Regions from separate parts of the Cytobacillus firmus genome, predicted to be linked through region 4. Evidence: predicted binding sites of a transcription regulator. Region 4 holds the regulator's gene; each other region holds the start of a gene.
What was found. The regulator Rex, encoded in region 4, represses fermentation and respiration genes when NADH is low (regulators of the CRP and FNR family bind a similar motif). The targets are predictions, from matches to a motif close to TTGTGAAATATTTCACAA.
Positions count from the first base shown of each region.

Region 1: the regulator Rex is predicted to act here: its motif matches at 6,150-6,167, upstream of NAF01_RS23820 (AtpZ/AtpI family protein).
Region 2: the regulator Rex is predicted to act here: its motif matches at 1,503-1,520, upstream of NAF01_RS02625 (cytochrome c oxidase subunit 2A).
Region 3: the regulator Rex is predicted to act here: its motif matches at 4,245-4,262, upstream of NAF01_RS24535 (L-lactate dehydrogenase).

Region 1 is NZ_CP098323.1:4,756,107-4,764,091, forward strand. It holds gene atpD (F0F1 ATP synthase subunit beta) at 1-419, opposite strand, end outside; gene NAF01_RS23785 (F0F1 ATP synthase subunit gamma) at 678-1,535, opposite strand; gene atpA (F0F1 ATP synthase subunit alpha) at 1,619-3,127, opposite strand; gene NAF01_RS23795 (F0F1 ATP synthase subunit delta) at 3,152-3,688, opposite strand; gene NAF01_RS23800 (F0F1 ATP synthase subunit B) at 3,685-4,206, opposite strand; gene atpE (F0F1 ATP synthase subunit C) at 4,356-4,568, opposite strand; gene atpB (F0F1 ATP synthase subunit A) at 4,644-5,357, opposite strand; gene NAF01_RS23815 (ATP synthase subunit I) at 5,379-5,753, opposite strand; gene NAF01_RS23820 (AtpZ/AtpI family protein) at 5,759-5,980, opposite strand; gene NAF01_RS23825 (S8 family serine peptidase) at 6,275-7,985, opposite strand, start outside.
Region 2 is NZ_CP098323.1:495,819-503,803, forward strand. It holds tRNA gene NAF01_RS02570 (tRNA-Ser) at 1-23, shown strand, start outside; tRNA gene NAF01_RS02575 (tRNA-Met) at 208-281, shown strand; tRNA gene NAF01_RS02580 (tRNA-Asp) at 285-361, shown strand; tRNA gene NAF01_RS02585 (tRNA-Phe) at 511-586, shown strand; tRNA gene NAF01_RS02590 (tRNA-Tyr) at 609-692, shown strand; tRNA gene NAF01_RS02595 (tRNA-Trp) at 700-773, shown strand; tRNA gene NAF01_RS02600 (tRNA-His) at 785-860, shown strand; tRNA gene NAF01_RS02605 (tRNA-Gln) at 884-958, shown strand; tRNA gene NAF01_RS02610 (tRNA-Cys) at 966-1,039, shown strand; tRNA gene NAF01_RS02615 (tRNA-Gly) at 1,077-1,150, shown strand; tRNA gene NAF01_RS02620 (tRNA-Ile) at 1,159-1,235, shown strand; gene NAF01_RS02625 (cytochrome c oxidase subunit 2A) at 1,578-1,718, shown strand; gene NAF01_RS02630 (cytochrome c oxidase subunit II) at 1,731-2,195, shown strand; gene NAF01_RS02635 (cbb3-type cytochrome c oxidase subunit I) at 2,210-3,904, shown strand; gene NAF01_RS02640 (SCO family protein) at 3,965-4,597, shown strand; gene NAF01_RS02645 (hypothetical protein) at 4,594-5,154, shown strand; gene NAF01_RS02650 (DUF2935 domain-containing protein) at 5,308-6,096, shown strand; gene NAF01_RS02655 (cation diffusion facilitator family transporter) at 6,327-7,196, shown strand; gene NAF01_RS02660 (hypothetical protein) at 7,511-7,786, shown strand; partial or broken gene NAF01_RS02665 (IS1595 family transposase) at 7,853-7,985, shown strand, end outside.
Region 3 is NZ_CP098323.1:4,908,150-4,916,134, forward strand. It holds gene aspA (aspartate ammonia-lyase) at 1-1,341, opposite strand, end outside; gene NAF01_RS24530 (L-lactate permease) at 1,570-3,141, opposite strand; gene NAF01_RS24535 (L-lactate dehydrogenase) at 3,177-4,106, opposite strand; gene NAF01_RS24540 (aromatic ring-hydroxylating dioxygenase subunit alpha) at 4,388-5,398, opposite strand; gene NAF01_RS24545 (nucleobase:cation symporter-2 family protein) at 5,422-6,777, opposite strand; purine riboswitch at 6,948-7,049, opposite strand; gene guaD (guanine deaminase) at 7,185-7,985, shown strand, end outside.
Region 4 is NZ_CP098323.1:276,646-284,630, reverse strand. It holds gene NAF01_RS01575 (hypothetical protein) at 1-404, opposite strand, end outside; gene NAF01_RS01570 (hypothetical protein) at 406-1,212, opposite strand; gene groL (chaperonin GroEL) at 1,967-3,598, opposite strand; gene groES (co-chaperone GroES) at 3,659-3,943, opposite strand; gene NAF01_RS01555 (CPBP family intramembrane glutamic endopeptidase) at 4,259-4,984, shown strand; gene NAF01_RS01550 (YdiK family protein) at 5,028-5,219, shown strand; gene NAF01_RS01545 (redox-sensing transcriptional repressor Rex) at 5,243-5,887, opposite strand; gene moaC (cyclic pyranopterin monophosphate synthase MoaC) at 5,915-6,397, opposite strand; gene NAF01_RS01535 (ABC transporter ATP-binding protein) at 6,589-7,985, shown strand, end outside.

The sequences.
Region 1 (7,985 bases), 500 kb from region 4:
TTAATTCCAGTTTCAAGGATTTCTACTTCAGTAGAAAGCTGCTCAAACTTAGGAGCCTCTCTGTGGATAGAATCACGACGGGCATCTGCAGCGATTGCAGGATCTAAGTCGATTGATTCACCAAGCACGTTAAATACACGTCCAAGTGTTACATCACCTACTGGTACAGAGATAGGAGCACCCGAGTCAACAACTTCACTTCCGCGCTGTAAGCCGTCAGTAGAAGACATTGCGATGGTGCGGACTGTATCATCACCTAAATGAAGGGCAACTTCAAGGGTTAAGTTGATGTCAACTTCAGATTCGTTACGCGCTGGGTTTGTAACAGTCAATGCATTATAGATCTCAGGAAGCTGGCCGCTTTCGAACTTTACGTCAACAACCGGACCCATAACTTGAAGAACGCGTCCTTTGTTCATCTTTTTCCCTCCTCTTTCATTTCACGTAATGGGAGAGTACAGGCAGCACCCGTTCTCCGCATTTCGTTTGTGTCTAGCTCCAGCGCCTAGCCCCTCGAGGTCATAAGCCAATCCCTTCCGGAAGGAAAGAACACCTTCCAAAAGGGCTCGTCTTATGCTTGTCGGACTTGCACAGGATGTGCTGACGTCAACGTTCGCCACAGGACGTGGCGGTATTTAGTTGACGATCATCTGAATAGGCGCTTCCGCTTTTCGTTTTTATTCTAACGCGGCTGCTCCGCCGACGATTTCGGTAATTTCCTGCGTGATGGCTGCCTGACGTGCACGGTTGTAGCTTAGGCTTAACGAGTTGATAAGCTCTTTAGCGTTATCCGTTGCATTCTGCATCGCTGTCATCCTTGCAGCATGTTCACTTGCCTTACTGTCTAAAAGCGCTCCGTAGATTAAGCTTTCAGCGTATTGAGGCAGCAATACTTTTAAAATTTCTTCAGCGGAAGGTTCAAACTCATAAGATGTAAGCTTTTTCGAGCTGGAGATATCCGTAAGCGGAAGAAGCTTCTTCTCTGTTACATCCTGTTGAATCGCGCTGACATAATGGCTGTAGTACATATATAATTCATCAAATGTCTCATCAGCGAACATGCCAACTGTTTTGCTGGCAATATCCTTGATTTCAGCAAATGCAGGCTGGTCCGCAACAGCAACAATATCCAGAATGACGTTCATATTGCGCTTTCTGAAAAAGTCACGGCCCACACGTCCAACTGCAATGATTGCATACTCATCCGGTGATTTATGGCGCTTTTGAATTGTCTGGTAGACATTTCGCAAAACGTTACTGTTATAAGCTCCCGCAAGTCCGCGGTCAGAAGTGATTACGAGGTAACCAGTTTTCTTGACTGGGCGGCTGGTCAGCATTGGATGTGAGACATCTTTGCTTCCCAAAGCGATGCTTGCCGTAACTTCCTGGATTTTCTCCATATAAGGCACGAATGACCTTGCATTCATTTCCGCCTTATTCATTTTCGCAGCCGATACCATCTGCATTGCTTTTGTAATTTGACTCGTTTTCTTCGTAGAAGTTATACGATTTTTTATATCGCGTAATGATGCCACAGGTTCTCACCACCCTTATACAAGTTTGTCAGAACCGAATGCGAGCGGAAGGGGGAGATTCACTCCCCGCCCCTACTGCTCTATTATTCGGATACTGCGAAAGTTTTCTTAAAGTCGTTAATCGCAGATGCCATATCGTCATCAGAAGGAAGTTCTTTTGTAGTCACGATATGGTCTAACAAATCTTTGCGGTTATGGTCTAACCATGAAAGGAATTCAGATTCGAAACGACGAATATCCTGTACAGGAATGTCATCTAAGAAGCCGCGAGTTAGAGCGTAAAGGATTGCAACCTGCTTCTCAACTTTTAACGGCTTGTTAAGATCCTGCTTTAGAACCTCTACTGTACGGGCACCACGGTTAAGTTTAGCCTGTGTTGCTTTATCAAGGTCAGAACCGAACTGGGCAAATGATTCAAGTTCACGGTATGAAGCAAGGTCAAGACGCAGTGTACCTGCAACCTTTTTCATTGCTTTGATCTGTGCAGATCCACCTACACGTGATACAGAAAGACCTGCGTTGATCGCCGGACGTACACCGGAGAAGAATAGGTCAGACTGAAGGAAAATTTGTCCGTCAGTGATTGAGATAACGTTTGTCGGAATGTAAGCAGAAACATCGCCTGCTTGTGTTTCGATAAATGGAAGCGCAGTGATTGAACCTGCACCTTTCGCATCGCTTAGCTTCGCAGCGCGCTCTAATAAACGGCTGTGCAAGTAGAATACGTCCCCTGGATATGCTTCACGGCCTGGAGGACGGCGCAATAGCAATGAAAGCTCACGGTAAGCAGAAGCTTGCTTTGTTAAGTCATCATACACAACAAGAACGTGCTTGCCGTTGTACATGAACTCTTCACCCATTGTTACACCAGCGTAAGGAGCCAGGTATAGCATTGGAGCAGGCTGTGATGCAGATGCTGTTACAACGATTGTGTAATCAAGCGCACCTTGCTTACGAAGTGTTTCTACTGCATTACGAACTGTAGATTCTTTTTGTCCGATTGCCACATAGATACATACCATATCCTGGTCTTTTTGGTTCAGGATTGTATCGATTGCAACGGATGTTTTACCTGTCTGACGGTCACCAATGATTAACTCACGCTGTCCGCGGCCGATTGGAACAAGTGCGTCAATCGCCTTGATTCCTGTTTGAAGCGGCTCGTGTACGGATTTACGATCCATAACACCTGGTGCCGGGCTTTCAATCGGACGTGATTTTGTTGTGTTAATTGGTCCCATGCCATCTACTGGCTGTCCAAGAGGGTTTACTACGCGGCCGATTAGTTCTTCACCAACCGGTACCTCCATGATGCGGCCTGTACGGCGTACTTCATCGCCTTCACGGATTTCTGTAAATGGTCCTAAAATGATAATACCGACGTTATTTTCTTCAAGGTTTTGTGCCATACCCATAACGCCGTTTGAAAATTCAACAAGTTCTCCAGCCATGACATTGTCGAGGCCATGAGCACGAGCGATACCGTCACCAACAGAGATAACCGTACCTACATCACTCACTTGAATTTCCGACTGATAGTTTTCGATTTGCTTTTTTATCAGCGCACTGATTTCTTCAGCATTGATGCTCATGAGTTTCACCCCTATCTACGAATCTTAGCCTAACAATTGACGTTCAAGACGCTCTAGCTTCCCGCGCAAGCTGCCGTCGAAAATCCGGTTTCCGATTCGAAGCTTGATGCCGCCGAGCAAGTTAGTATCAACTATATTGTCAATACGAAGTGATTTTTTCCCAACCTTAGCTGCAAATGACACAGATAATGCTTCCTTCTCTGCTTCAGATAGCGGACGGACAGTGTATACTTTTGCATCCGCGATTCCTTTTTTGTCATTCGCAAGGCTTATAAAATGATCTGCCACATCAGAGATATGATCTTCACGGTGGCGTTCAATTAATATCATTAACGTGTTTAGTACAAACGTGTTCACAGATGCAAATGCTTCTTTTAAAATCTCTTTTTTCTTCTCAATTGAAAGCTTTGGAGATTTCAAAACAGACTTTAAATCTGAGTTATGGTTTACTACTTCTTTCACTGCACGAAGCTCTTCTTCCATTTGGTCAAGAAGCTGGTGTTCATTCGCAAGCTGGAAAAGAGCCAACGCGTAGCGCTTTGCTACTGTGGAGCCCGTCATCGCTTTTCTCCTGCCTCTTGAATGTATTCATTGATCAGCTTTTCCTGATCAGCTGCACTTAGTTCCTTCTCAATAACCTTGGAAGCAATTAGGACAGACAATGAAGCGACCTGCTCGCGGATAGCGGCAACCGCCTGTTCTTTCTGCTGCTCGATTTCAAGCTTTGCAGATTCCTTAATGCGCTCAGACTCAGTGCGGGCAGCCGCAACGATCTCCTCACGCTGCACATCGCCTTGTTTCTTCGCATTTTCAATAAGGCCCTGTGCTTCTGTACGCGCTTCTTTTAAAAGATTTCTTTGCTCTTCTAAAAGTTTCTTTGCTTCTGTACGGCTTTCTTCAGCCGCTTGAATTTCACCGGCAATGTGTTCTTCACGCTGCTGCATAATGCCCATTAACGGACCCCACGCGAATTTTTTCAGCAATGCCAACAAGATAATGAACATGACCAGCTGGAACAAAATGTCCCCGCCGTTAAAACCGCCGCCTGCAGCGCCTAATACTAGACTGTTTGTTAACACCCTCGATTCACTCCCTTCAAGAGTTGTTCCACTTATGAAACGGAGTCATATGCATGATTCCGAATTAGTTTACGGTAAAAAAACATAAAGGAATGGCGAAGGTTCATGGAATGATCTTCGCCATTTTTGAACGATTGGTACAGTATTAATTAACCGCCGATAACCATGAACGCGATAACAACGCCAATGATCGGAACGGCCTCAACTAGTGCTACCCCGATGAACATTGTAGTTTGAAGCATACCGCGAGCTTCTGGCTGGCGAGCCATACCTTCAACTGTTTTTGATACGATAAGACCGTTACCGATACCGGCACCTAGTGCTGCTAAACCGATTGCAATTGCTGCTGCTAAAAGACCCATTATTGAGTTCCTCCTTAAATTGTATGAAAATTTATTTGTTTAAAATGTTTTGTCCATAAAATGAACAGGTATATATTAATGGTCCTGGCTCACTTTGTGTGCCATATAAACCATTGTTAACATACAGAAAATGAATGCCTGGATAGATCCGACAAAGATTGAGAATCCCTGCCATACGAGTGTTGGTATAACTGCGGCAAGCATTCCGCCTATACCGGCATGTGCGAGTCCTCCGACTAGCAACGTCAGCAGGATTTCACCTGCGTAGATGTTACCGTAGAGACGAAGTCCCAATGTCAGAGTGTTTGCAAACTCTTCAATGATTTTCAATGGGAACAAGAAAGGCATTGGCCTGATAAAATCCCGGCCGTATTCTCCTACTCCTTTAAGCTTTACGCCATAGTAATGCGAAAGCCCGACTACCATTGCCGCTAATGTTAAGGTGATAACAGGATCGGCTGTTGGCGATTTCCACCATAAAGTGTGATCATAAGTGATCGCAAACGGAAGTCCGAGCATGTTTGAAACAAAAATATACATGATCAGGGTTAATCCAAGGATATGGAATCTTCCGCCTGTCTTCCAGTCCATCGTACTGTTAATGATATTCTTAACAAAATCCATAACCCATTCGAAGAAGTTTTGCATCCCCGTTGGTTTCATGGCCAATCGACGGGTTGAAAGCAAAGCAATAATGAAGACAATAGCACTTGCCACTGTAATCATCAGTACGTTTGATAAGTTAAAATTCAATCCTAAAAAGTCCACTATAGGAGCTTCATGATGCAATAGTGTTCACCTCTCTTCCCGCTATTTACGTAAATGAAAAGATTGAAGAAAATAATCTATCATAATGACAATATAGGATGTCATTAATCCAAATACCACACTGATCAGATGCATCTTTTCAGGATATTCCAGAGCGATCATGACAGCAAATACTGCTGTAGCCATCCTGGATACCGTTCCAAGTGAACGCACCTTCTCGCCTCTCTCGACCGCCTCTCCAAATTGCAGCGCCTTCCGTGAAATAAGCCACAAATTGAACAGACTTAAGCTTGTACCAAAGATCAAGCCAAGAAAAATAGATTGATAAGGTGTAAAACCCCAGCCGAGAACATATACAGACAACAAAAGGAATATGTAATTTCGCTGTCTCTGAAAAGTTGCTTTGATTTCCGGCATGATGTTCATTCTCCTGTGAAAAAATGTTGGATTAGGCGAAGCATGGCGTAAATCCCGGCGCCCAGCCCAATGAACAAGCCGATTAAAAGGAATAAAGGCTCAGTTCCTGCCTTGGTGTCGAGCCATCTTCCAGCAAAAATGCCAATGAGCGTGGAACCTACTAACTGGGAAAGAATGGCGGACATTAAGGCCATCGCCTTAAATGGGTTGCGGTCTTTTTGACGCATAAAAACGCATCCTCCCTTAAAGAGAATGGTAAGAGGGTTTGAGGCCGTAAATAAACATATAAACATCATGCAGAAGTGGGAAATATGTCTGCAAAAACATTTTGAAAACCCTATCATCTTTTACCCTTTGTAAGCATACAATAGGGCTTTGTCAATGTCAATGCGTTTGGAGTGAAAAAGTTCACAAACAAAAAGGTAAAAATATGGTATGTTCACATATTTATCACATTTAATTTTCGGATTTCTATTGAAAAAGGAGCGAGACTCTGCATCGCCCCTGAAAACGCTTTATTTCTACTTACTTGTACTCTCTTCTGATTCTGCTGAAGGCTCCGGGTCCCCCAGCTGGCCATCCGGTCTCACAAATAGATAAGTTTCGATCCAGTCTTCCCTTCCGGCCTTTTTGGCAAACACTTTTGCCAGGTACAGCCCAGGACCGGGCAGCTTTTCAGCAGGGATTTCCTGCAGCAGCTGCCCCTTGCCGGTATTTCTTTTCCAATCCAGAAATCCCATGAACCGGAGACTTTCCGAATCAAACATCGCAATTCCGAATTCTTCCGCCCCGCCAGGCAGATACACCTCATAGCGATACGTGCCGGGCTTATCTCCTTTGCCGATTCCGAATCCCATCACCCTTGGGTAATCAGGCTCTTCAAGCACATAGAGGTATGGAATATGAATACTCTCTGCACCTGCTTTCAATAGAAGGTACCCGTCATGGATCTTTTTCTGTAAAAGGGTCGGATCAGCTGACATTTTTATTTCGACCTTTTTCTTTTCACCCGGGTTCAATTGAAAAGTCATAGGCATTTCCCAATTGATGCCCTGCTCCTTATAGGGTACGGAAAAGGAATAAGACTGCGTTTTTTCACTTATATTTTCAACCGTTATGAAACTGCTGTGGTCATGCAGCCTGTCTGCGATCTGAAATTTCCCGAATTGCATGGATGCCGGGAAGACAAGCGTTTCTGCTGTCAGCGCCTGATCAAGCTGTATCCTGCCGGCCCCCTGCTCATAAGTTCTATATGTTTGTCCATCCGCGTTCTTAATAAGTTTAGCAGTATTCATAAGTGCCGCCTTGATTTGTTCCGGCCCCCAGTCGGGGTGAGCCTGTTTGAGGATCGCACAAGCACCTGCTACATGCGGTGCGGCCATGCTTGTTCCCTGAAGCGGCAGGTAGCCGCCGGGAATGGTGCTATTTATGGCGACTCCCGGTGCCACGACATCCGGTTTAATTTCCCAAGTGGATGTAACAGGTCCGCGTGAGCTAAAGTCAGCCAGTATGTCCCTTTCTTCTATTATATATGTCCGGGCAAGGAGCCTTCCTTCCTTCATGAGCTTCTTGAGCTCCTCTCCTTCTTCCTTTGAAAGCGCCGCTGCCGGAATGGGAACCTCGCTGTCCAAATTTCCGAAGAACCTGCCTTTTGTATTGTTATAGATAATGATACCCTCTGCTCCTGCTTCCATGGCTTGGACAGCTTTATCTGTAAACGTCAATTCCCCTCTTTCTATTAGTACTATTTTTCCTTCCGCATTCTTCAATTGATCCGGATGTCCCAGTCCTCCATCAATCATTTCATAGGAGCGGTCAAATTCCCATTCCTTTGAACCCTGCAGCAGATCAAGGCGGATTTCACGTCCGTTTATGCTTAAAAATGGCACCTTTATTGTTGGTGTAGAGGCTCCGACAGAAATAGCCTTCGACGCTGTTCCCGGAGAACCGACCGTCCAAATATTCGGTCCCGAATTGCCTGATGAAGTGACAGCCGTTATTCCCTTTTCAACTGCTTTATTCAGGGCCATGCTTATCGGAAGGTCAGGCCCGTTTACGTTATTTCCCAATGAAAGGTTTAACACATCCACTTTATCCTTTATGGCCTGTTCGATGGCCGCAATCACCTGTTCTGTTGTTCCGCTTCCGCCTGGTCCAAGAGCCCTGTAGGCGATGATGGTTGCTTCAGGTGCGACCCCTTGGATCCTGCCATTTGCCGCAATGATGCCCGCG
Region 2 (7,985 bases), 220 kb from region 4:
TTCGAATCCCCTTTCCTCCTCCATATTTTATTTTAATAAAATTGTCGCGGGGTGGAGCACGACCGAATAATCTGCGAAGGAATTACTTCAGCGCACCGATTGAGCTGCTGCTTGAATAATCTTTCTGAAATCGGGGCGGTACTTCATTGGTTAAACTGCGATGTAATGCTTGATGTGAGCATAGAAAAATCACATAAATAATATTGTCGCGGGGTGGAGCAGTCCGGTAGCTCGTCGGGCTCATAACCCGAAGGTCGCAGGTTCAAATCCTGCCCCCGCAATTTGGTCCGGTAGTTCAGTTGGTTAGAATGCCTGCCTGTCACGCAGGAGGTCGCGGGTTCGAGTCCCGTCCGGACCGCCATTTTTTTACAATATAAATAAATTTATGGCTCAGTAGCTCAGTCGGTAGAGCACGACCGAATAAGCTGCCTTGAAATACTTCAACGTACCGATTGATTAATCGGGACGAAGGACGAAGCCAAATTTTATTTAGGCAAAATAACTTAATATGGCTCAGTAGCTCAGTCGGTAGAGCAAAGGACTGAAAATCCTTGTGTCGGCGGTTCGATTCCGTCCTGAGCCACCATTTTCTTAGTCTTTACAGACTTGGAGGGGTAGCGAAGTGGCTAAACGCGGCGGACTGTAAATCCGCTCCTTCGGGTTCGGCAGTTCGAATCTGCCCCCCTCCACCATTTATATAGGGGTATAGTTTAATGGTAAAACGAAGGTCTCCAAAACCTTTGATGTGGGTTCGATTCCTACTACCCCTGCCAGTAGGATAGTGGCGGTTGTGGCGAAGTGGTTAACGCATCGGATTGTGGCTCCGACACTCGTGGGTTCGATTCCCATCAATCGCCCCATTATTCTTTTTTTGCATTAATTTTGGGCTATAGCCAAGCGGTAAGGCACCGGACTTTGACTCCGTCACTCGCAGGTTCGAATCCTGCTAGCCCAGCCATTTTTAAGGCAGCATAGCCAAGTGGTAAGGCAGAGGTCTGCAAAACCTCCATCCCCGGTTCAAATCCGGGTGTTGCCTCCAAATAAAAGACAGATGGTTATAATAAAATAATTTAAATGCGGGTGTAGTTTAGTGGTAAAACCTCAGCCTTCCAAGCTGATGATGAGGGTTCGATTCCCTTCACCCGCTCCAACACATATGGGCCTATAGCTCAGCTGGTTAGAGCGCACGCCTGATAAGCGTGAGGTCGATGGTTCGAGTCCATTTAGGCCCACCATTATACATACCATTATCAAACTAATTCCAATAGGGATTAGTTTTTTTTGTTTTTAGAAACTTTTTTAACGGCTGTCTCCAAGAGGAACAGGCTATTTTACTGTAAATGCAGATACCGAATGTGGAAGCGAGGAGCTAAGTTGATACTTTGTGAATACTTTGTGAACCGTTATTCTTGCCAGAGCACCATTAGGAGGAAAAAACCCTTGATATTACAGTGTTTTAGCTAAAATTGCCCCCCTTTTGCCTTTGAGGAAATATGAAGAAAGTGTGATTCATTTCACTTTTATGAAAACCCTTCTCAACTATTATGTAGGTAACAAAGTTAAGGAGCTGATGGAAGGTGGAAACACGAAAAGTGGACCAGAGCAGTTCAAAAGAACATAACTCTCTAAAGGGTACGTTCTTTTCAGTTACAGTAGTAGGGCTTGGGATCTTTGTTACTTATTTAATCTTGTACGGCCTGTATATGGCCAGAATATAGGGGGGATAAACAATGATGCATCGTTCTGAAAAGGTATGGCTTATTTTAAGCTTTGGAATGATTATTGGATTCATGTTAATCGCTGGCTACCAGGCATTCGCCTTTGAAATGGGGCCGCCAAGCTATGGAGAGCGAATTGATCCTCAGAAAGTGGATGAAACAGCACCGTTCGATAAGCCAGGAATTAAGAAAATTGGCGATAATGAGTATGAAGTAGTTATGACTCTACAAGTGTTCAGTTTTACTCCGAGTGAGATAGAAGTGCCTGCAGGATCAACAGTTCATTTTACATTGACGTCAAAAGATGTCGTTCACGGGTTCCAGGTTGCCGAAACTAACTTAAATGCTATGGTTGTGCCTGGTTATGTACAAAAAATCACTCAGAAATTTGATAAGCCAGGCGAATATTTGGTTCTTTGCAATGAGTACTGCGGTGCGGGTCATCAAATGATGAGCACAACCATTACAGTGAAATAAAGGGGGGATAGACAGTGGAAACAGTTATTAAGCAATCAGCAAAAACACAAGTTTTTAAGGATAAAGCAAATAAAGTTATGGGGATTAGCCTCGAGGATGGAAAATTAACGAAATCATATTTATCTGTTGCTTTCTTAGCCATCCTTCTAGGCGGAATACTTGGACTGCTGCAAGGCCTGAACCGGGCTGGAATGCTCGAATTGCCAGCATGGCTGAACTATTATCAGGTTCTTACAGCTCATGGTCTTCTGCTGGTAGTCGTACTGTCGGCGTTCTTCACAATAGGATACTTCTATGCCGGGTTATCCCATACATTGGGCGGCCTGCTTCCTAAGGTCAGAAAGATGGCCTGGATTGGTTTCTGGATGAAGATTTTTGGATTTGTCCTAGCGGTGATTCCGATTTTAATGAATGAAGCATCTGTTATGTATACTTTCTATCCGCCAATGGCTGCTTCACCCATTTTCTATATCGGCTTAGTATTTATCGTATTGGGTGTATGGATGTGCGCCTTCGGTGCCTTTATCAATGTAGCCAGCTGGAGAAAGAGAAATCCCGGCCAGCACATCCCGATTCTATCTTTCTTTGCAACAGGCGTATTTGTTCTCTTATTCTTCGGTAGCATACCTGTAGCCATTGAGGTTTTCACTATAATTCCTTGGGCTTTTGGATGGGTGGAGACAATAAATGTTATGGTTGCACGCACGCTGTTCTGGGCGTTCGGCCATACGCTGGTTAACATCTGGTATTTAACAGCTGTATCCGCCTGGTATGTCATTGTGCCGAAAGTTATTGGCGGCCGAAGATGGAATGACCTCTTAACAAGGATTGTGGTTATTGCACTAGTAATTATGAATATTACCGGCGGCTTCCACCATCAAATTATTGACCCGGGTATTTCTGAACCTGTGAAATACATGCACGTGTTTATGAGTTTGGCCATTGGCTTCCCTTCATTAATGACTGCTTATGCAATGTTTGCAGTCTTTGAACGCACAGCGAGAAGGAAAGGCGGAAAAGGCATAGTTGGCTGGTACAAAAAGCTTCCTTGGGGAGACGTTAGATTCCTTGCACCATTTATCGCAATGGCTGCTTTTATCCCTGCTGGGGCAGGCGGCATTGCTCAAACTACAAACCAATTGAATCAGGTAGTTCATAACACGATGTGGGTCGTTGGCCATTTCCACTTAACACTTGGCATGTCAGTAGTTATGACGTTCTTTGGCCTAAGCTATTGGCTCATTCCTTATGTATCTAAAAGAGTTCTGACACCGCAGATCAATAAACTTGGAGTTATTCAAACGATTATATGGACGCTCGGTATGATCATCATGTCAGGTGCGATGCACTGGGTGGGTTTGCTGGGATCTCCGAGAAGAACTTCCTATTCAACATATTTTGATAATGCAACTGCTTTAAGCTGGGATCCTTATCTATTCTTCCTGGCAATCGGTGGCACGCTTCTAATGATTGGTGTCCTTATGCAGGTATACGCAGTTTTCTACCTCATGTTCTTTGCGCCAAAAGGAAACACAGAGTTCCCTATTGCGGAAGTGGAAGAGGATGAAGCGCCAACACCTAGATGGACAGAACGCTGGGGATTGTGGGTTGTGTGTATGATTGCCCTTGTCGGCATGGCATATGTCATTCCATTGGTCGATTTCATTGTCAATGCGCCTCCAGGTTCTCCTCCATTTAAAACCTGGTAAGGTATGAGAGATAGCTCGGCTGCTGGGCTGTCTCTTTCTTTTAAAAGGAAGTGATGAATCATGTTTCTAAAAAATAGAACGGCTTTATCAAGCTTGCTAGTACTGATGTTTGGCATAGTCCTTTTTTACATTGGCACAGATGGGTTTCAGGCTTTTACTGCTGAAACAGCCAGGGTTAATCAGTTAATGGATGAAAAGCCTCAGTTCCCGGATGTAACGCTTGAAGACAATAATGGAAGGACCTACTCTTTCTCGGAATTTGAAGGGAAGTATGTTTTTATTACATTCTTATATACTTCATGCGGTACGGTTTGCCCCGAGCTTGAGGTTAATATGTCTGAAGTATATAAACGGATTCCGGAAGAGTATATTGGCCACGACATTCAATTCCTTAGCATCAGTTTTGATCCGGAGAGGGATGATCCGAAAACATTGGATACTTACCGTAAGGCTTTCGGCAGTGACGGAGAAACGTGGAGAATGGCGAGGATACCGGAACAGCAGGAGCTTGACTCTTTGCTGGATCGGTTTGGCGTCATTGTCATACCGGATGAATACGGCAACTTTGCCCATAACTCGGCTTTTTATCTGGTGAACCCAAAAGGACAGTTAATCGAAGTCATGGACTACACCTTGATTGAAGAAGCGGCTGATCGGGTAACGGAGATTATGCGCAGCGGGAGGGAAGAATGATGAAGTCACCAGTTTACGGATTGCTTCTGCTTCTTGCGTTGATGCTCCCGCCTGCAGCTAATTTGCTGGAGTCCATTATGATTACCCATATGCATATGCAAATGCCCCTGCTGGTGATCTCTGGATTGTTTATGGCGCAGTTCTTTCAGAATCGTTTTCCTGAGTTTTTCTCAAAATGGAATGAAAACGGAGTGCCGGGTCTATTGCTGTTTTCAATTATTATGGTGTATTGGTCTCTGCCAAGAACGATGGATGAAGCTTTGACGCTTACAAGTGTAGAAGTCTTTAAATTTATCTCACTGCCATTTTTGGCCGGGGTGCCATTGCGGGACAGCTGGCCAAAGCTAAGTTCATTTTGGAAGCATGCTCTCATTATCTTTTTTACTATTCTTTTTCTAGCTCTGGGATGGCTATATATCTGGTCTCCTGTGCAGCTTTGCAATAACTATTTGGTTATCGAGCAGATTACGCTCGGCTGGGGTTTCATCTCAACCGCGTTTGCAATGGTTGTTTACTTGATTTATAGCTATTTTATGGATTTTTCAAAATATGAGTAAAAGAATGACTGCTTCCGTCCTGGGAGCAGTTTTTACATTTTCAGCTGGTTTATCTGCTTGTAAGGTAATGATTAGTGAGTGAACTAAAATGGAATAATGACAGAATATCATAAATATATATAAGAAGGAGTGAGTAATTAAGGAGGGGAAGACATGGCGGATCCAATTGTTGCTAGATCTCTGGATGAAATTAAATTTTGGTCCAGGATCATGAAAGAACATGCCTTATTCTTAAGTTTGGGTTTTACATATGAACAGAAACAGTTAATTACCGAAGCCCAGCAGTTTATTGCTTTATTTGAACGAATTGAGGAGAAGCTGGCAAGGTTTAATGTAAACTCCGAACTTGGCCAAGTGCAAGCTTTTAATAACGAGGTTTATCAGGCAGCTGCCGCTATCTGGAGCTATAAGAGAAAAGTATTGGGTTTGACCTTAAGATGCGAAATCCGTTCAAATAATTATCCTTTATTGATTGACCATATCAGCAGAGAAGCTGCTTATTTTGCTAATCGATTAAAAGAACTTAACTCAGGGGTACTCGCTCCAAAGCCGGAAGCTATAATAGAGGAGAATGTATTTTTCCTAAAGATTATGGCTGATCATGCTAAATTTATCGGCCATTTATTAGACCCTTCCGAAAGAAAGCTGGTTGAACAGGCCAGAGAGTTCAGCCATGATTTCGATCAATTGCTATTCCAGGCTGTGGACCTGGAATCTATGCAGCCGCAATCAGAAACGAAACCAATTCTGAGCCAATTCTTAAACCAGAATAAAGTATCAGTTGCTTCATTAAGGGATTTTAAGAAAACTGCCAGAGAATTAATAGAGGCATGCCGGATCAAAAGCAATATTCATCCTCTTCTGGCTGACCATACATTTAGAGAAGCAGAAAGATTTTTGGAAATTATCGATTTGTTTGAGGCGAGTCTCAAAAGATCTTAGATTTGCATGAATGAAGGGCTATTACTCACAGGCGGTTCGGATTCTGTCTTCACCTTCGTCATATAAAACGTTTCGAATTAAGCCAGCCTATTACGGGGCTGGCTTAAATTTTCATTAGTACAACTTAATTGCACTTTACTTATTTATTTAATAATAGACAAAAAGATTGCTCTAGACCCACCCGAATGCCGCTTGGTAATATAAGCAAGGGTAATGTAGGAGGCTGGGGCATGGAAAAGGAAAAGTATCAAAACCTTAAATTAGGTGAGCGTGCTGCGGTTATTAGTATTGCAGCTTATATATGTCTTTCTGTACTAAAATTAACAATTGGATATGTGAGTGATTCAGCTGCTTTGAAAGCGGATGGATTGAATAATACAACGGATATCATTGCTTCAATTGCAGTGCTTATAGGTCTTAGGATTTCCCAGCGTCCGCCGGATAAAAATCATGGGTATGGCCATTGGAAGAGTGAAACCATTGCATCTATGGTAGCTTCCTTCATTATGGCTGCTGTAGGTCTTCAAGTCCTGCTTAATGCTGTTTCATCCATGTTTGAAGGAGCTAATGAATCTCCTGATATCATTGCGGCATATACGGGAGTATTTTCTGGAGCGGCAATGTACTTTGTGTACCGCTATAACAAAAAATTAGCCATAAAAATTAACAGCAAGGCCGTAATGGCAGCTGCAAAGGACAATATTTCAGACGCATGGGTGAGTATCGGCACAGCCATCGGGATATTTGGGTCACAGCTGAACATGCCATGGCTTGATCCGTTAACAGCCATTATTGTCGGGCTCTTAATATGCAAAACGGCTTGGGATATTTTTGTACAAGCTTCCCATGAGCTTTCAGATGGATTTGATGAAGAAAAGATTAAAGAATATCAGGATGTCATCAAAAAAGTAAACGGAGTTAAAGGCATAAAAGATATTAAAGGAAGAAGCTACGGCAACAATGAAGTGATTGATGTGGTCATTATGGTTAATTCCACGCTTGATATTAAGGAAGCCCATGATATTGCGACACATGTGGAAAAAGTGATGATGCAGGATCATGGTGTTTATGATGTTCATGTCCATGTTGAACCAAATTGAAAAGAAATGCGTCTCATGATGAGGGACCTGACGCTGAGGGAGTTTATTCTGTATGGATAAATCCTGCAAACACAACAGGTCTTCAAACTCGCTGCAGAAGTAGCTCCTGCAATTTTAAAACGATTGGCAAGAAGAAGGGTCGGGCTTTTCTTCCATAATAGATAGCAGATTATCATCCCTTTTCATAAAAGGATCCATTTTTATCGAGATATACCTTGTCAATTGAAAATATCCAGAAATTAACTCTGATTAAAACGAATACGGTTCTTTTATTACTAAATCACGCGTATCCATAGAAAGAAGGAGTGGATGCGATGGAAATGCAGCAGGCAAAGATGGAGAGCAATGGAATGGCCGTAGCTTCACTGGTTCTTGGCATATGCGGGATTGTATTAGGACTGATACCGTTTATTGGATGGTTTCTTCTTCCCGCCTGGATCCTTGCCATTGTTTTTGGTGCAGTGGGGCTGAAAAAGGGTCAGAGCAAAGGGATGTGCTGGACAGGACTTATACTGGGAATTGGAACATTTATATACAAGTTCGGCTTTTGGATACTGGTTGCCATCGGATCAGCATCAGGAAGCGTATAGAAAGGACAGCGGAAGCTGTTCTTTTTTGTGAAAAAACTTTTGTCTCTAAACTGCTCGTTCCAATTCCTGTGTACCGATGCTTTTCGGGCATTTATTACTTATGCAAAAGAAAAAGGACATGAGCATTATAGAAATAAATCAGATGGTAAGGAATGTGTTAGAGAGGTTTATCATATTCAAAATGTGAATAGATATAACA
Region 3 (7,985 bases), 350 kb from region 4:
AACATCATATTTCAGGCACAGTTCCCTGATGGAACGGCCTGTTAAAATCGCTTCTCTGGCGATTCTGGATACGACTTCATAGCCAAGGTGAGGGTTGACGGCAGTAATGATGCCGACACTCTTTTCAACGTAGTCCTTCATTCTTTCTTCATTGGCTTCGATTCCTTTTACACAATGCTCTGTAAACGTATTGAACGCATTGTTCATAATGCTGATCGATTGCAGAAGGTTAAAGATCAGGACTGGCTCCATGACGTTCAATTCCAGCTGTCCCGCTTCTGAAGCAAGAGAGATGGTGTTGTCGTTCCCGATGACCTGGAAGGCAACCTGATTGATCAGTTCCGGAAGAACAGGGTTTACTTTACCAGGCATAATGGATGAGCCCGGCTGTCTTGCCGGCAGTGAGATTTCGCCAAGACCCGCTCTTGGACCAGACGCCATTAAACGAAGGTCATTTGCGATTTTGGACATATTGATCATGCAGATTTTCAGTGCTCCGGAGACTTCTGTATAAGAATCGGTATTCTGAGTGGCATCAACAAGATGTTCTGCCCCTTTAAATGGCAGGCCGCTGATGTCGGCAATATGCTTCACCACTAAGTCAATGTATTTCGGGATGGCATTCAGCCCCGTACCGACTGCTGTTGCCCCCATGTTCAATTCATATAAGTGCTGTTTGGATTGCTGAATGCGCTTGATGTCGCGTGCAATAACGCGGCTGTAGGCTTCAAATTCCTGGCCAAGCCTGATTGGAACAGCATCCTGCAGATGAGTCCGTCCCATTTTAATCACATGGCTGAATTCCTTTGATTTTTCAAGGAAAACAGAGTGCATATTTTCCATTGTCAGGATTAATTGATCCAGCAGATTTAACACTGAGATGTGCATAGCTGTCGGAAAAGCATCATTCGTCGACTGCGACATATTAACATGGGTATTAGGGCTGCAATGAGAATAATCGCCCTTTTCATGGCCCATGATTTCAATCGCACGGTTCGCAAGGATTTCATTAATATTCATATTAATGGACGTTCCGGCACCGCCCTGGATTGGGTCCACAATCACCTGATCATGCCAAAGTCCTTCAATCATTTCATCCGCAGCCTGTACGATCGGGTCTCCGATTCCTGAGTAAAGGCGCTTAACTTCCATATTCGCCATGGCCGCTGCTTTTTTTACGATGGCCATTGCCTTGATTAACTCCGGATGGATCCGGTAGCCTGTAATCGGAAAGTTCTCAACCGCACGAAGCGTCTGAACGCCATAATAAGCATCCGCCGGAACTTCCTTAGAGCCTAGAAAATCTTTTTCGATTCTGTAGCTGTTCTTTGCTGCTAGCATATTCGTCTTCTCCTTTATATAAACCTTTCTGATATTTATAGGTTTTGTAATAGCTTATCCTTCGTATACACTATAATCCGGAAAGAAGGAATAAGCAATGGTTATGGATAAGTAAAAAGCGGCTGATTTCTGTTTATGCCTGAAAGCTGGTGAAGGCAGGTTTGAGGCTTTCAAATAAGAGAAAAGAGACAAGCAACAGCAGAGCCTGTCTCTTTTGTTATGAGGAAATTAGAAAAATAAAGACAATATCAAGGTCCAAATACAAACAAACACCAGCAATCCAAAGCTGTATTTCAATGTCATTTTCGTTAAATCGGCTTCTTTTCCTGTCTCGCCAACCGCTGCTGTGGCAATGGCGATGGACTGAGGAGAGATGAGCTTTGCCATCACGCCTCCTGCCGTATTGGCAGAAAGCAATAAGGAGGAGCTGGTTCCGATCACATTACCAGCTGTCGCCTGGATGGGGGCAAATAGCGTGTTGTTGTTCACGACAGATCCTGTCATGAACACCCCAATCCAGCCTAAGAGCGGTGACAGCAGCGGAAATATTTTTCCGGTTGTCGCAACGGCTTCCCCCAGAGTAACGGTCATTCCACTGTTAGTCATGAGCTTTGAAATTCCGATAATGGCGCAAATCATAATAATAGGAATCCAGAACTCAGAAACAGTCTTTTTGAGGAGGCTGAAGCCTTTACCCATACTGATGCCTTTTGTCGTTGCTATTGTCGTTAGGCCGGCCAGCAAGATCGCTGTTCCAGTAGCACCGATTAAACTGATGCTGACACTTAGAGAAGATCCTGGTATACCGAAATTGATGACTGTGAATTCAAGCAAGCCCCCTTCAGTAAACAGCCCTTTAAATGCCGAGAAGCTCCATATTAAAATAAATAGGGTCAATAGATAAAAAGGTGACCATGCTTTAACTACTTCACCTAATGAATGCTGTTCAACTTGGCACTCTTTCCCATTGAGCAAAAAGATGTTCTTTGGTTTCCACTTTTTCAGGAATAAAGCTAATACACCCATCGCTAATAAGGAAGGAATAATATCAGCAAGCTCCGGACCTATAAATAGTGTAATGATTGCTTGCGTAACGGTATAAACCCCTGCAGTGATCAGGATGGCCGGTAATATTTCCTTAATTCCTTTAAACCCGTCAATGAGCCATATTAATAAAAAGGGAATGGTAAAGTTAATAATCGGGAGTGTCAGAGCTGTCATGATTGAGACATCCATGGAAGTAACCCCTGGAATTCCAAACGTATCGACAATGCCGACCGGTATTCCAATCGCACCAAAGGCGCCTGAAGCACCGTTTGCGATGAGACAGAGCATGGCTGCCTGTAAAGGCTTGAAGCCCAGTGACACTAACAGCACAGCACAAATGGCAATCGGTACGCCGAAGCCGGCAGCTCCTTCGAGAAAGGCATTGAAGCAAAATCCGATCAGAAGAAATTGAATGCGCTGGTCCTGGGAAATTCCTGCGATGCTTCCGCGCAAAATATCAAACTTGCCTGATGCCACCGAAATTTTATATAGCCAAACAGCCATGACAATAATCCAGCCAATTGGCCAAATTCCCGATGTAGCACCTTGAATAACACTTCCTGCCGCTTCTCCGAATGGCAAATTAAAGATGACTAGCACAATGAAAAAAGTGACAGCTAAGTTTACTAGCGCTGCATGAATGCCCTTCATTTTTAATACCGTCAGGCAAAGCAGAAATAAAAGGATCGGGATGGCTGCCACCAGGGATGAAATAGCCAGGTTATGAAAAGGATTGAATGTTTCCACTAACATATGATCTGCTCCTTTGGATCTAAGATGTCAACTCGTCATAATGCTGAATTTTGGATGTCTTTTAAGGTTTGAACAGATTTAGCCAGCTTCCTTTTCTCATCCTCGGTCAATGACAGCTCAACAATATTCTTCACACCGTTTCTTGTGATAAGAGACGGAATCCCGACAAACACATCACTGTGGCCATATTCTCCTTCTAACAATGCTCCAACCGGCAATACCACGTTCTCATTCCGTAAGATGGCTTTTGTTATTCTGACCAGCCCCATCGCAATTCCATAGTAGGTAGCACCTTTTGCGTTAATGATTTCATATGCAGCATCCCGGACATGAACAGCGATTTCTTCTTTTCTTTCCTCTGTTAACCTCTCTGCTACCGGTGTTCCGGCAATATTAGCGAAGCTCCATACCGGGAATTGGGAGTCGCCATGTTCACCGATAATATATCCATGAACACTTACGGCTGCTGTATCAAATTCTTTCCCCAATAAATAGCGGAACCTGGCAGAATCCAGTATGGTTCCAGATCCGATGACTCTTTCTTTAGGCAAGCCGGAGAATTTCCAGGTTGCATAAGATAAGATATCAACTGGATTTGCTGCAACTAAGAAAATCCCATTAAATCCAGAGTCCATAATGCTCTCTACAATGGATTTGAAGATCTTAACGTTTTTATTCACGAGATCCAGGCGGGTTTCCCCAGGTTTTTGTGCTGCCCCTGCACAGACCACTACGAGAGCGGCATCCTTACAATCCTCATAAGAACCAAATCTAATCGTCATAGCTGATGGAGCATAGGCAATGCCGTGGTTTAAATCCATGACATCTCCTTTTGCTTTCTCCTCATTTACATCAATAATGATTAACTCATCACATAGGCCCTGATTTAATAAGGCATAAGCATAGCTTGATCCAACAGCGCCATTTCCTACTAATACAACTTTGTTTCCTAATGTTAGATTCATAATGAGTTCCTCCAATAATTATTTGTGAATAATTTCACATGATTTCACAAAAAACCCTATTCATTTCATTTTATTTGAGTGGATTCATTTACGTGAATTAATTCACATACTTATATAAAAAAATATTGATATAACTATTTGTGAAATACTTCACATATAAAATATATCAGTGCTATTGTTTTTGCGCAAGTCTTTCCTCAAAAATTTCTTATAAAAAAGGAGTGCATAAGAAGTGCCAGCCCCCTGTAAACTGCAGTAAAACGGGGAGCTGGCACTGATCACTATTTCACTAATACTTTTTTCCGGACTTCATCCTGAATGGGGTTTGTGCCATTCTCCACACCCAGCTCATTTAGCCATTTGCGATAGGCGATGGTAAGGGCGTCTGACTTAAGGTGCAGCTCAGCCTGCAAGTCCAGCGGAAGAAGTTCCGGCTTTTGGCTTTGGACGATATCTAAATCCTGATAAAAAATCGTATCCTGGAATTCAATAAAAGGCTCATCCGGCATGTCCAGATCATAGTTTCTTGTCAACAGCATAAATGCCTTGGCCTTCTCGTGATCCTCTTGATTGACAGCAAGCAGAATCGTCAGCTCATCATCCGACCCTTCCGTTGTTTTAGTAAAACGGGCGGTAGTTGGGTTGAGGATTTCATACACATAGTTAGCATATCCGCCTTTGGAGCGTCCATCAGGGTTCGGCTGGTAGACCGGAATTTTACTGGTAATCAAACGATTATCAGCAAATTCAACTTTGTAGTCGACAACCTCGGCATGATCCTCATCGCCAAGCAGTCCTTCATGCACAAACATAAGATGCGAAACATCCAGGAAATTTTCAATAATTCTTGGGGCATTTGCTTTTACCTCATACGGGCCGCAAATCGCAGTCCGGTACCCCTCCATGCTATATTCAGGAAATGAAACAAGCGGCGCCGGATCTTCCCCTAAGTTAACCCAGATCAGCCCCAGATACTCCTCACAATGGTAAACGGTTGCTCTTGCTTTCTTTGGGATGGCTCTGCCGCTCGGCAGGGCAGGAATCTTCTCACAGGCACCTGTACAATCGTATTCCCAGGCATGATAGGCGCAGACCAGATTTCCGTTCTTCACCTTTCCAAGGGAAAGGGCGGCACCCCGATGGATACAAAGATCCTTAAATGCGTGAACCCCTTTTTCATTGCGGAAAATAACGACCCGTTCCCCAAGGACAAATACCTGTTTGGGATCCTCCAATACTTCCTCTGCTTTGCATACTGGATGCCATTCATTCCATAATCGATCTTGCTGCATAGTCGACACTCACTTTCATGTTATTAATTGGCTTGTACTGTCACTTCATTTGTTTTCACACGATCTTCAAGCTTCTGCGGAAGAACCAGATTGAGAACCAGCGCTGTAATCGCTCCAATTGCTGTACCTGATGAGACAAAATAGGTTGCAATATCAGGCAGCCCTTTTAACACATCAGCAGGCATCAGCACGGCAAACAGGGCAAGCATAATCGGGACACCGATCACAAGCATATTCCGTTCGGTAAAAGCCACTTCTTTAATCACTTTAAATCCATTCATCGTGATGACAACGCATAAAATGGCAAACACACTGTTAATGACAACCCCTGGAATGCATGCAATCAAATTCATCAGCTTCGGCATCATGCCCAGGATAATCATGATCACACCGCCTGCGATAATCGGCCTGCGGCTTTTCACCCCTGTAATGGCAATGATGCCGGCATTGGAAGAGTAGCCTGTTACGGGTGTCCCCCCAAAGAAGGAACCGATGAAACAGCCCAGCCCTTCTCCAAATGCCCCGCCATTTAAGCGTTTATCATCCAGATTTTCTCCTGTCACCTTACTAACCGTAAACCATGTGCCAGTTGTTTCGATTGTGACAATAAAATAGATGGCTGCCATAATCAGAATCGCATGCAGATCAAATTCTGGAGCTCCAAAGGCAAAGAGGCTTGGCATCTGGATCCACGCCGACTTACCCAGCGATGAGAAGTCGACCAGGCCAAAGAATGAAGCAGCAATTGATCCAATACCCAGTGATAAAATAACCGATACGATTTTAATGTACTTCAGTTTTGATTGGGACTTCTCGCCAATATACATGCAGAAAATCAGCACAGCCGCTGTCACAGCCGCAACGAATATATTTTCTCCAAAGTTCCCTGGTGCCGAGTAGATGGAATTGATTGCACTCGGCATTAATGAAAGCCCTACAACGACAATTACCGTCCCCGCTACAATCGGAGGGATGAATTTCCTGACGGCCTTGCTGAAAACTTTCATCGGGTAGCCCAGTAAGGCAACAAGCAAGGCTCCGGGGATCAAACTGCCAATCATCGCCCCGATGCCAGATGTTGTGCCGATGGCTGCCAGGGCACTAAGCGGTACAAAGGATGGCCCTTGCATGACTGGAAGCTTCATGGCAAATCCTGCTTGAATGATTGTGGCAATACCGCAAGCAATAAAGGTCATTTGTATTAACAGTGCACTATCCGGAACGGAAAAGGACAATAATCCAGCTAAAATCATCGGCGGAATGAACAGATCCATCGCCAATACTTGCTGCAGTCCCAGAAAAATGGATTGTCCAACTGAAACCTCTTTTCCCGCTTTACTGCTGTTTGTTTCTCGTTTTTCAGCCCTTGCATCCATCATAAGAACCCCCTGTTGGTGTTATGGTATCCATATAATTTCTGTTTCTTAAACAGCCCAATAGAAAAAAGCCCAAAGTATATGCTCTACCCCAAACGTAAAAAAGCATATACTTCGAGCTTAAAAAATCGAAGTACGGAAAGAACAGACGAATCCCGAGTGAGTCTGCGTCAAATCCTGTTCCTGCCTTTCATAGTCGGTTTATTTACGGTAAACGGGTAGAAACTTGTAGGCCATATCCCTACGATTATATGAAAAACACTATTAAATTTTTTGATTGAAATTATCTTACAATAACTTTTCTATAAATGACAACAAGATTTTTTAGAATACTTTTCTGCTAGACTGAGATTACTCTTTCCTTTACAATGACTATAGTAGCACAAAACACGAACGTTAGGAAGGTGTTTATGAGTAAATATACGTATATTTTTCATGGAACGGCTTTTTCCAGTTATTCTCCTAAGAAAATAAATATTTTAAAGGATTACTTATTTTTCGTGAATTCAAATGGGATGATTGAAAAAATGGCGGGTCCTGAGCATGAGGACTACCAATCCCTGCTGGCTGCCTATGAGGGACAGGAGAACTTTCACCGCTTAGCAGACGGGCAATATTTCCTGCCTGGTTTTGTGGACCTGCATGTCCATGCGCCGCAATGGGCTCAATCAGGGACAGCTTTGGATATTCCCCTCTATGACTGGCTCCACACATACACATTTCCATTAGAGTCCAAATATGCAGATCTGGCTTTTGCCAAGAAGGTTTATGAAGATCTCGTCAATACACTGCTCGCAAATGGAACCACGACGGTTCTCTACTTTGCAACCGTCCATAAAGAGGCCAGTTTATTATTAGCGGAAATATGTGCTGAAAAAGGGCAGAGGGGCTTAGTGGGAAAAGTCGTCATGGATGATCCTGAACAAAATCCGGACTATTATCGGGATGCAGATGCGATAACAGCACTAGCCGATACGGAGGAGTTTATTTTAGCCGTGAAGGAGCTGGCCAAAACGGTTAAACAAGGCGTGTATCCTGTTGTTACACCGCGCTTCATTCCAAGCTGTTCAGATGAAGCATTAAAAGGCCTGGGCGAACTGGCTGCCAAGTATGATACACATGTACAATCCCACTGCAGTGAAAGTGACTGGGCCCACAGCTATGTACAGGAACGTTTCAGCAAGCATGATGCGGCTGCCCTGCATGATTTC
Region 4 (7,985 bases):
CTGTAATATTTATCCTGTATTTCTCTTTCATTTTGTTCTTTATATTTTTGCCATTCTTCATAGAACTTCCTAAGAGGATAATTTCCAGGTCCAGTAAATAAAGATTCATATATAGCATTTAAAGAATTAACTAGTGGACCTCCAATAAACATATTCGGCACATAAATACCAATCATTTTGGAGAGAAAATGACGTCTTATATACCTTAGGAAATGAGTCTTACCATTACCTATTTGTCCTAATATAACTCCACCAAGAAATCCTGATGTTCCAGTAATACTATTTTCAACCCAACTATTAAATTCTGTAAAAGAATCTTCTTCTCCAATAATATATTCTGGATCAGATATTGGAACTGTTCTATCTAACGCTTTCTTTAGGTAATCAAATATTTCTGAACTCATTTTACATTCTCCTTTTAATTATCACGGTCATAATATAATCGCCAACTATGTTTTTAATTTCTCCACTATTTTTAAATAGACTGCTTTTTGACCAAATATAATTACTTGTTTCATAGGTTGAAATACATGATAGTAATTTAGATACAATTTCTGTATCAAAAAATTCCCCTAGATAATGTGTTAAACGGTTTACATTAATTATATTCTCATTAAACTTATTTTCAATTGATTGTATATTTAAAAGATCAAATTCATTAATTAGTTTTGGTTTATTTTTTAAATGAATTGCATTTGTATCCCTTGAAATTAACCCCATCATAATCATTATTGAAAAAATAGCTCTTATATTCCTCCCCACAGATGCTTCAGCACTCTTATCCAGTCTATCTTTTCCAATATATGAGAATATAGTATAAATCGTTTTAACTCTTAAAGTCCCACTAAATAATCTCAGTAATAATAAAATTATTTTTACGTTATTAAATAATTGTTTGTTTATTTTCAAAAGTTGTAAAAAGTACTCATCTACATCAAACTTTTGAATTAGTAACGAATGCGATACATCAGAGAGAAAATACTTTCTATTGTTATAATTAAGTATACCAATCATTGTACTATGATTTATCATTTTTCTAAATGTACTATTACTAATATCAAGTTTTATATTTAAATTTAATTTTGATATTTCACTCCAGGTAAATTCTGATTCACCGAAAGTCTCTAATAAACGTAATAACTTACCTTTATTACTAGGGATATTTGAAATATTTAACGTTTCGAAATCGGTTTTATTTAATCTCCGGTTCACCACCATCACTCCTTAGGATCCAGTGCAGATCTATTTTTATTATACCATCTGGATCCTCAATTTATAACACTTCTTAATTATATAATTATGCCCATTTAAATTATTTCATAAAATTAAAAATATTTAAAATAAATTAATGATTATCTTAGTTATAGTTCATAATAGTCCCCCATTATTCACCATTTTATTTTATGCAACTGCTAAATGGAAGTGATTACTAAATAAGAAGCAGTCTTTGATCATAATCTGGTTGGACCAACTGCCTTAATTGATGTTAGGTATGCCTTAGCTAAAATATAATAGGTTATATAAAAAATCACTCCTTACAATGTAAAGAGTGGTTTTTTAGAGATTATTTGAATTATTTGGCTTATATGACATCCAACTTGTAATTATACACAGTAGAGTCACTTGCAGATTCCCTACAATAACTCATCTTGAAGTATAATGTTCATGGAGAGCTAAAATGGGTCTTGTTTTGGTATTTAAGGTTTCCATGTTACGATGCTGTTAGCTATTATTAAGTCCTCTAACGGGTCTCCTTCGCCTTTAAACTTAATTTCAATTTGCTCATATGATAGCCAATATGGAAGAAAAGGCCTCCCACCAGTTCAGTAAACTGATGAAAGACCTTCTCTGATAAGATGGTTTTTGTGAAAAAAGTGAGCATTTTTTGCTTACTATGAGCAAAAGTATGAGCATTTATCCTTATTCCACTTAAAAACCCCTATATATTAAGGCTTTATGATGTTGATTACATCATGCCGCCCATTCCACCCATGCCGCCCATGTCAGGCATTGCAGGGCCAGCATTTTCTTCCGGCTTGTCAGCAACAACTGCTTCAGTTGTTAAGAACATAGCCGCAACAGATCCAGCGTTTTGAAGAGCTGAACGAGTTACTTTAGTTGGGTCAACGATACCAGCCTCGATCATGTTTACCCACTCGCCAGTAGCAGCGTTGAAGCCTGTTCCAACTGCTTCGCGCTTTAAGCGGTCAACAATAACTGAACCTTCAAGGCCAGCATTGTGAGCAATTGTGCGTACAGGCTCTTCCATTGCACGAAGTACGATGTTGATGCCTGTTGCTTCATCGCCTTCAGCCTGGATAGAAGCCACTTTGTTGTATACGTTTAGAAGGGCAACACCACCACCGGAAACAATTCCTTCTTCTACAGCTGCACGTGTAGAGTTAAGGGCGTCTTCGATGCGAAGCTTGCGCTCTTTCAATTCAGTTTCAGTAGCAGCACCAACTTTAACCACTGCCACACCGCCAGCTAGCTTAGCAAGGCGCTCTTGTAATTTTTCGCGGTCAAATTCAGAAGTAGTTTCTTCCATTTGAGTGCGGATCTGGTTCACACGGCCGCCGATTTGCGCGCTGTCTCCAGCACCTTCAACGATTGTCGTGTTTTCTTTTGAAACAACCACTTTAGAAGCGCGTCCTAAAGAATCGATTGTAGCAGATTTAAGGTCACGGCCTAGCTCTTCAGTGATTACTTCACCGCCAGTCAGGATCGCGATATCTTCAAGCATTGCTTTACGGCGGTCACCGAAGCCAGGAGCTTTAACCGCTACTGCATTGAATGTTCCGCGAAGCTTATTAACTACTAGTGTAGCAAGTGCTTCACCTTCAACATCTTCAGCTACAAGCAATAATGGCTTGCCTTGCTGTACAACCTGCTCAAGTACAGGAAGGATTTCCTGGATGCTTGTGATCTTCTTATCAGTGATTAAGATATAAGGGTTTTCAAGAACCGCTTCCATCTTATCAGAATCTGTAACCATGTATGGAGAAGCATATCCGCGGTCGAATTGCATACCTTCTACCACATCAAGCTCAGTTGTGAATCCTTTAGATTCTTCGATTGTGATAACACCGTCGTTGCCAACGCGCTCCATTGCTTCAGCGATCAGCTGGCCAACTTCATTGTCAGCAGCAGAAATCGCAGCAACTTGTGCGATAGACTCTTTGTTTTCGATAGGTTTTGAAATAGCTTTTAACTCTTCAACAGCAGTAGAAACCGCTTTTTCAATTCCTTTGCGGATGCCCATTGGGTTAGCACCTGCAGTTACGTTCTTAAGGCCTTCACGGATCATTGCCTGAGCAAGAACAGTTGCAGTTGTTGTACCGTCACCGGCAACATCATTTGTTTTGCTTGCTACTTCAGCAACAAGCTTCGCACCCATGTTTTCGAAAGCATCTTCAAGTTCGATTTCCTTCGCAATTGTCACACCATCATTAGTGATTAATGGAGAACCGAATTTCTTCTCAAGAACCACGTTGCGTCCTTTAGGTCCAAGAGTTACTTTTACCGCATTTGCAAGGGAATCTACACCGCGAAGCATCGCGCGGCGGGCTTCTTCACTAAATTTAATCTCTTTAGCCATTGATAAAAACCTCCTCAAAAATTTTAACTTTATCTTTTAATAATCTGTCTGGAACGGCGATTAGCCAATTACAGCAAGAATGTCATTTTCACGTAAAATTAAATATTCTTTGCCTTCGTACTTTACTTCAGTACCAGCGTATTTTGAGAAGATGATACGGTCGCCGTCAGCAACTTCAAGGGCAACACGCTCACCATTTTCAAGAACGCGGCCAGTTCCCACAGCTACAACTTTGCCTTCTTGAGGCTTCTCTTTAGCAGTGTCCGGCAGTACGATGCCGCTTGCAGTTTTTTCTTCAGTTTCAACAAGCTCGATAATGATTCGATCACCTAGTGGCTTTAACAAGTGAAACAACCTCCTCAAATAATATGTAAATATTTTTATTTATTAGCACTCTCTCTGTATGAGTGCTAACACAATTATTATATTAATGAATCTCTTTTCTATTTGCAAGGGTGAAGCTTAAATTTTTTATAAAAAAATTCATTCGCGCCTGCACGCTATTTTTCGACACGGACAACCTCTTAAGTATGCTGCAGAAACACATGTTTTAACCAAAACAGGTCTCTCCTTGGTGCTGATATTTGAAACCCGCTCCATATAAAGAGTACAATGTCTTTAGGACTTGTTTCCAACACTCAGATTAAGGAGTAAACCATTTTGAAGAAGGAATACTGGATTATATTAATCGCCTATATTGCCATGCAGCTTTCAAGCTTATTTGGCGTTCCGCTCGTTTTATTAGCCGCCGATGCCCTGGGACAGAATCCGGAGAATATGCAGATTCTTGCAGTGGCCTACTGGCTCGTAATCAGTTTCACAATCACGCTGATCATTACGCTTCTATTACTAAGGAAAGAAATGAAACGGGGACTGGATAGGGATGCCTCTTCTGTTGCAGGCTCTGTGGGCTGGGCTATTGGAGGCATATTCTTGGCCCTGATTGCTCAAGCTACTGCTGCAAGTATTGAAAACCTGATTGGCATTGAAATGGGATCTGAAAATACACAGCAGATTATCAGGATTATTGAAGCATCGCCAATCGTCATTTTAATCAGTTCGGTCATCGGGCCAATCCTTGAGGAAATCGTCTTTAGAAAGATTATTTTTGGCTCTCTTCACAAGCGCTTCAACTTCTTCCTTTCAGCCCTGATCAGCTCGATCATTTTTGCTCTGGCCCATTTTGAGCCTGAACATGTACTGTTATACTCAGCAATGGGATTCACCTTTGCCTTTTTATATGTCAAGACGAAGCGGATCATCGTGCCGATTTTTGCCCATGTAGCGATGAACACCTTCGTTGCGGTTGTTCAGCTGAATCAGGATAATATACAAAAGTGGTTAAAGGAAATGGAAAACATGCAGAGCTTTATCAGCTTTTTCTAGCTGGAGAAATGTTTCGGAGTTTTAAACGTACTGGGGGATTATCATGAGAAGCACACCTTTGTTTTCAGGCTTTATTTACATCCTTCTCGGATGTCTTTTCACCTTTATAGCCATCCAGAATACCCAGCGGGAAGAAACCTGGGGATTCTTTACGTATTTTCTAATCTTAATTGCCACATTTGATTTTGCCACCGGTCTCCGGATGGTTGGCCAGCATTTTAAAATGAAAAAATGAGCCCGCAAAAGGCTCATTTTTTTTTACACTTCTTCAGGATAATTTTTCAGAAAATAAACCAATGACTGCAATTCCACTGCCAGATCGATATGGTGAATCCGAATCGAGGACGGCACAGTAAGCCTCGCAGGTGTAAAGTTAAGGATTCCTTTTATTTTCGCATTCACCATCCGATCGGTAATTGTCTGGGCAGGCGGTGCAGGCACCGTTAGAATCGCCACCTGAATATTATTTTTAACAATCACTTCTTCAAGGTCATCCATATGATGGACCGCCACTTCGCCGATTTTCGTGCCAACCTTGCTCTTATCCACATCAAATGCCACTTCTATTTTCGTATTATTATTTTTAAGAAAATTATAGTTAAGAAAAGCCGTTCCTAAATTTCCTACCCCGACCAAAGCGACTTTGGTAAGCTCGTCCTGGTCAAGAGTCTTCCGAAAGAAGCCCAGCAGGTAATTCACATTATATCCATAGCCTTTTTTCCCTAACGCACCGAAGTACGAAAAGTCACGGCGAATCGTTGCAGAATCCACTTTAACCGCCTCACTCAATTCTGCTGATGAGACTCTTTGTTTGCCGGAGGAATGAAGGTTTTTTAGGAAGCGGTAATATAAAGGCAGCCGTTTAGCTGTTGCCTGCGGTATCTTAATTGGTTCATTGGCCATTCGTCCATCCCCATTTCTTATGATGAATTAATTTCGTTTAAAATCTCCGTTTTTGCCGCCTGTTTTCTCTATTAAAAAGGTTGGCCCAATTACCATTCCTTTATCTACAGCCTTGCACATATCATAAACGGTCAGCGCACAGACAGAAGCAGCTGTTAACGCTTCCATTTCCACACCCGTATTTCCTTTTGTTTTAACAGAAGCCGTAATGATGAGGTCGTACTCTTCCTCTTCTGCTTTCCATGAAAATGAAATGTCCACACCTTTAAGCGGCAGCGGATGGCACATCGGAATAATGTCCCATGTTTTCTTGCTCGCCATAATGCCTGCCGTTTGTGCAACAGCAAGTACATCCCCTTTTTTCATGGAGTTGGATGTGATCTTCTCGTATATCTCCTGATTCACCGTAATACTTGACTGAGCGATGGCCGTCCTTGCCGTCTCAGGCTTATCGCTGACATCTACCATTTTTGCCCTGCCCTCTTGATTAAAATGAGTAAAATCCGCCATTTAAAAACACCTCTCTTCAAAATCATACACTATTTTTCCGTTACTTTGTATGTGCTTTGTAAGGTTCTTCACATATTTATTTACCTTTTTTTATGATTCAATGCCCTTCAGGTGAGCTTATAGTCCTGTCTCCTTTATTGCCGAACATATATGAATGAGTTACACTTACTCTATACCCGAGGTGAAAGAACATGATACTATTACAAGTCAATCAGCTGGCAAAAAGTTTTGGCGCTGATCCCATTTTAACGAATATAAAGCTTGAAGTACAAACCAGGGACCGGATTGCCCTTGTAGGGCGCAATGGTGCAGGAAAATCCACCCTTCTAAAAATAATTGCCGGACACATGGCTTGTGATTCCGGTGAGATTATAAAGCCAAAGGAAGTAACCATTGGCTACCTTGCACAAAATACCGGCCTGGAATCGGAATTATCCATTTGGGGTGAAATGCTGACTGTTTTCAGTCATTTGCAGAAGCAGGAAAAACAGCTCCGCAGCCTTGAAGAACAAATGGCAGATCCCGATATCCTCAGTAATTCTGATGCCTATGAACGCGTATTGAAAGATTACGACAAACTTCAGGTTGATTTCAAAGAAAATGGCGGCTATCAATATGAAGCAGATATCCGTTCCATTCTCCATGGACTCAATTTCAGCTCATTGGGCTATGATACTAAAATTTCGTCATTGAGCGGCGGACAGCGAACAAGGTTGGCCCTTGGTAAACTTCTGCTCACAAAGCCTGATATTTTAATTCTGGATGAGCCTACCAACCACCTTGATATTGAAACATTATCGTGGCTTGAACAATACCTGCAGGGATACAGCGGTGCTATTCTAATCGTATCACATGACCGGTATTTCCTTGATAAGGTCGTTTCCCAGGTTTACGAGATTTCCCGCCACCAAATAAGAAAGTATCCAGGAAACTACAGTTCCTATTTGGATCAAAAAGCCGCTAATTTTGAAAAAGAAATGAAGCAATTCGAGAAACAGCAGGAAGAAATCGCTAAGCTGCAGGACTTCATTCAGCGAAACCTCGCCCGTGCCTCCACAACCAAAAGGGCACAAAGCCGCAGAAAGCAGCTGGCCAGAATGGACGTGATGGACAGGCCGCTTGGAGACGAGAAATCAGCTTCCTTTGGGTTTGACATCGACCGTCAGTCGGGCAATGAGGTTTTAAATATCCATTCTTTAGCTATAGGCTATGAAGAGAAAGTCAGCGAGAATATTTCAATGCGGCTGGCAAGAGGCGACAGCATTGCACTAGTAGGACCAAATGGAATCGGCAAGTCCACATTGCTTAAAACCATCATCAAAAAAACCCCTTCGTTTTCAGGGGAGATTCAGTACGGTTCCAATGTGACAATTGGCTACTATGACCAGGAACAGGCAGAGCTCACAAGCAACAAAAGAGTCCTGAACGAATTATGGGATGAATACCCGCTGAAACCGGAAAAAGAAATCAGGACCATACTTGGGAACTTTCTCTTCTCCGGTGATGATGTTCTTAAAACCGTTTCAACACTGAGTGGCGGTGAAAAGGCCCGGCTCGCACTTGCAAAGCTTATGATGCAGAAATCCAA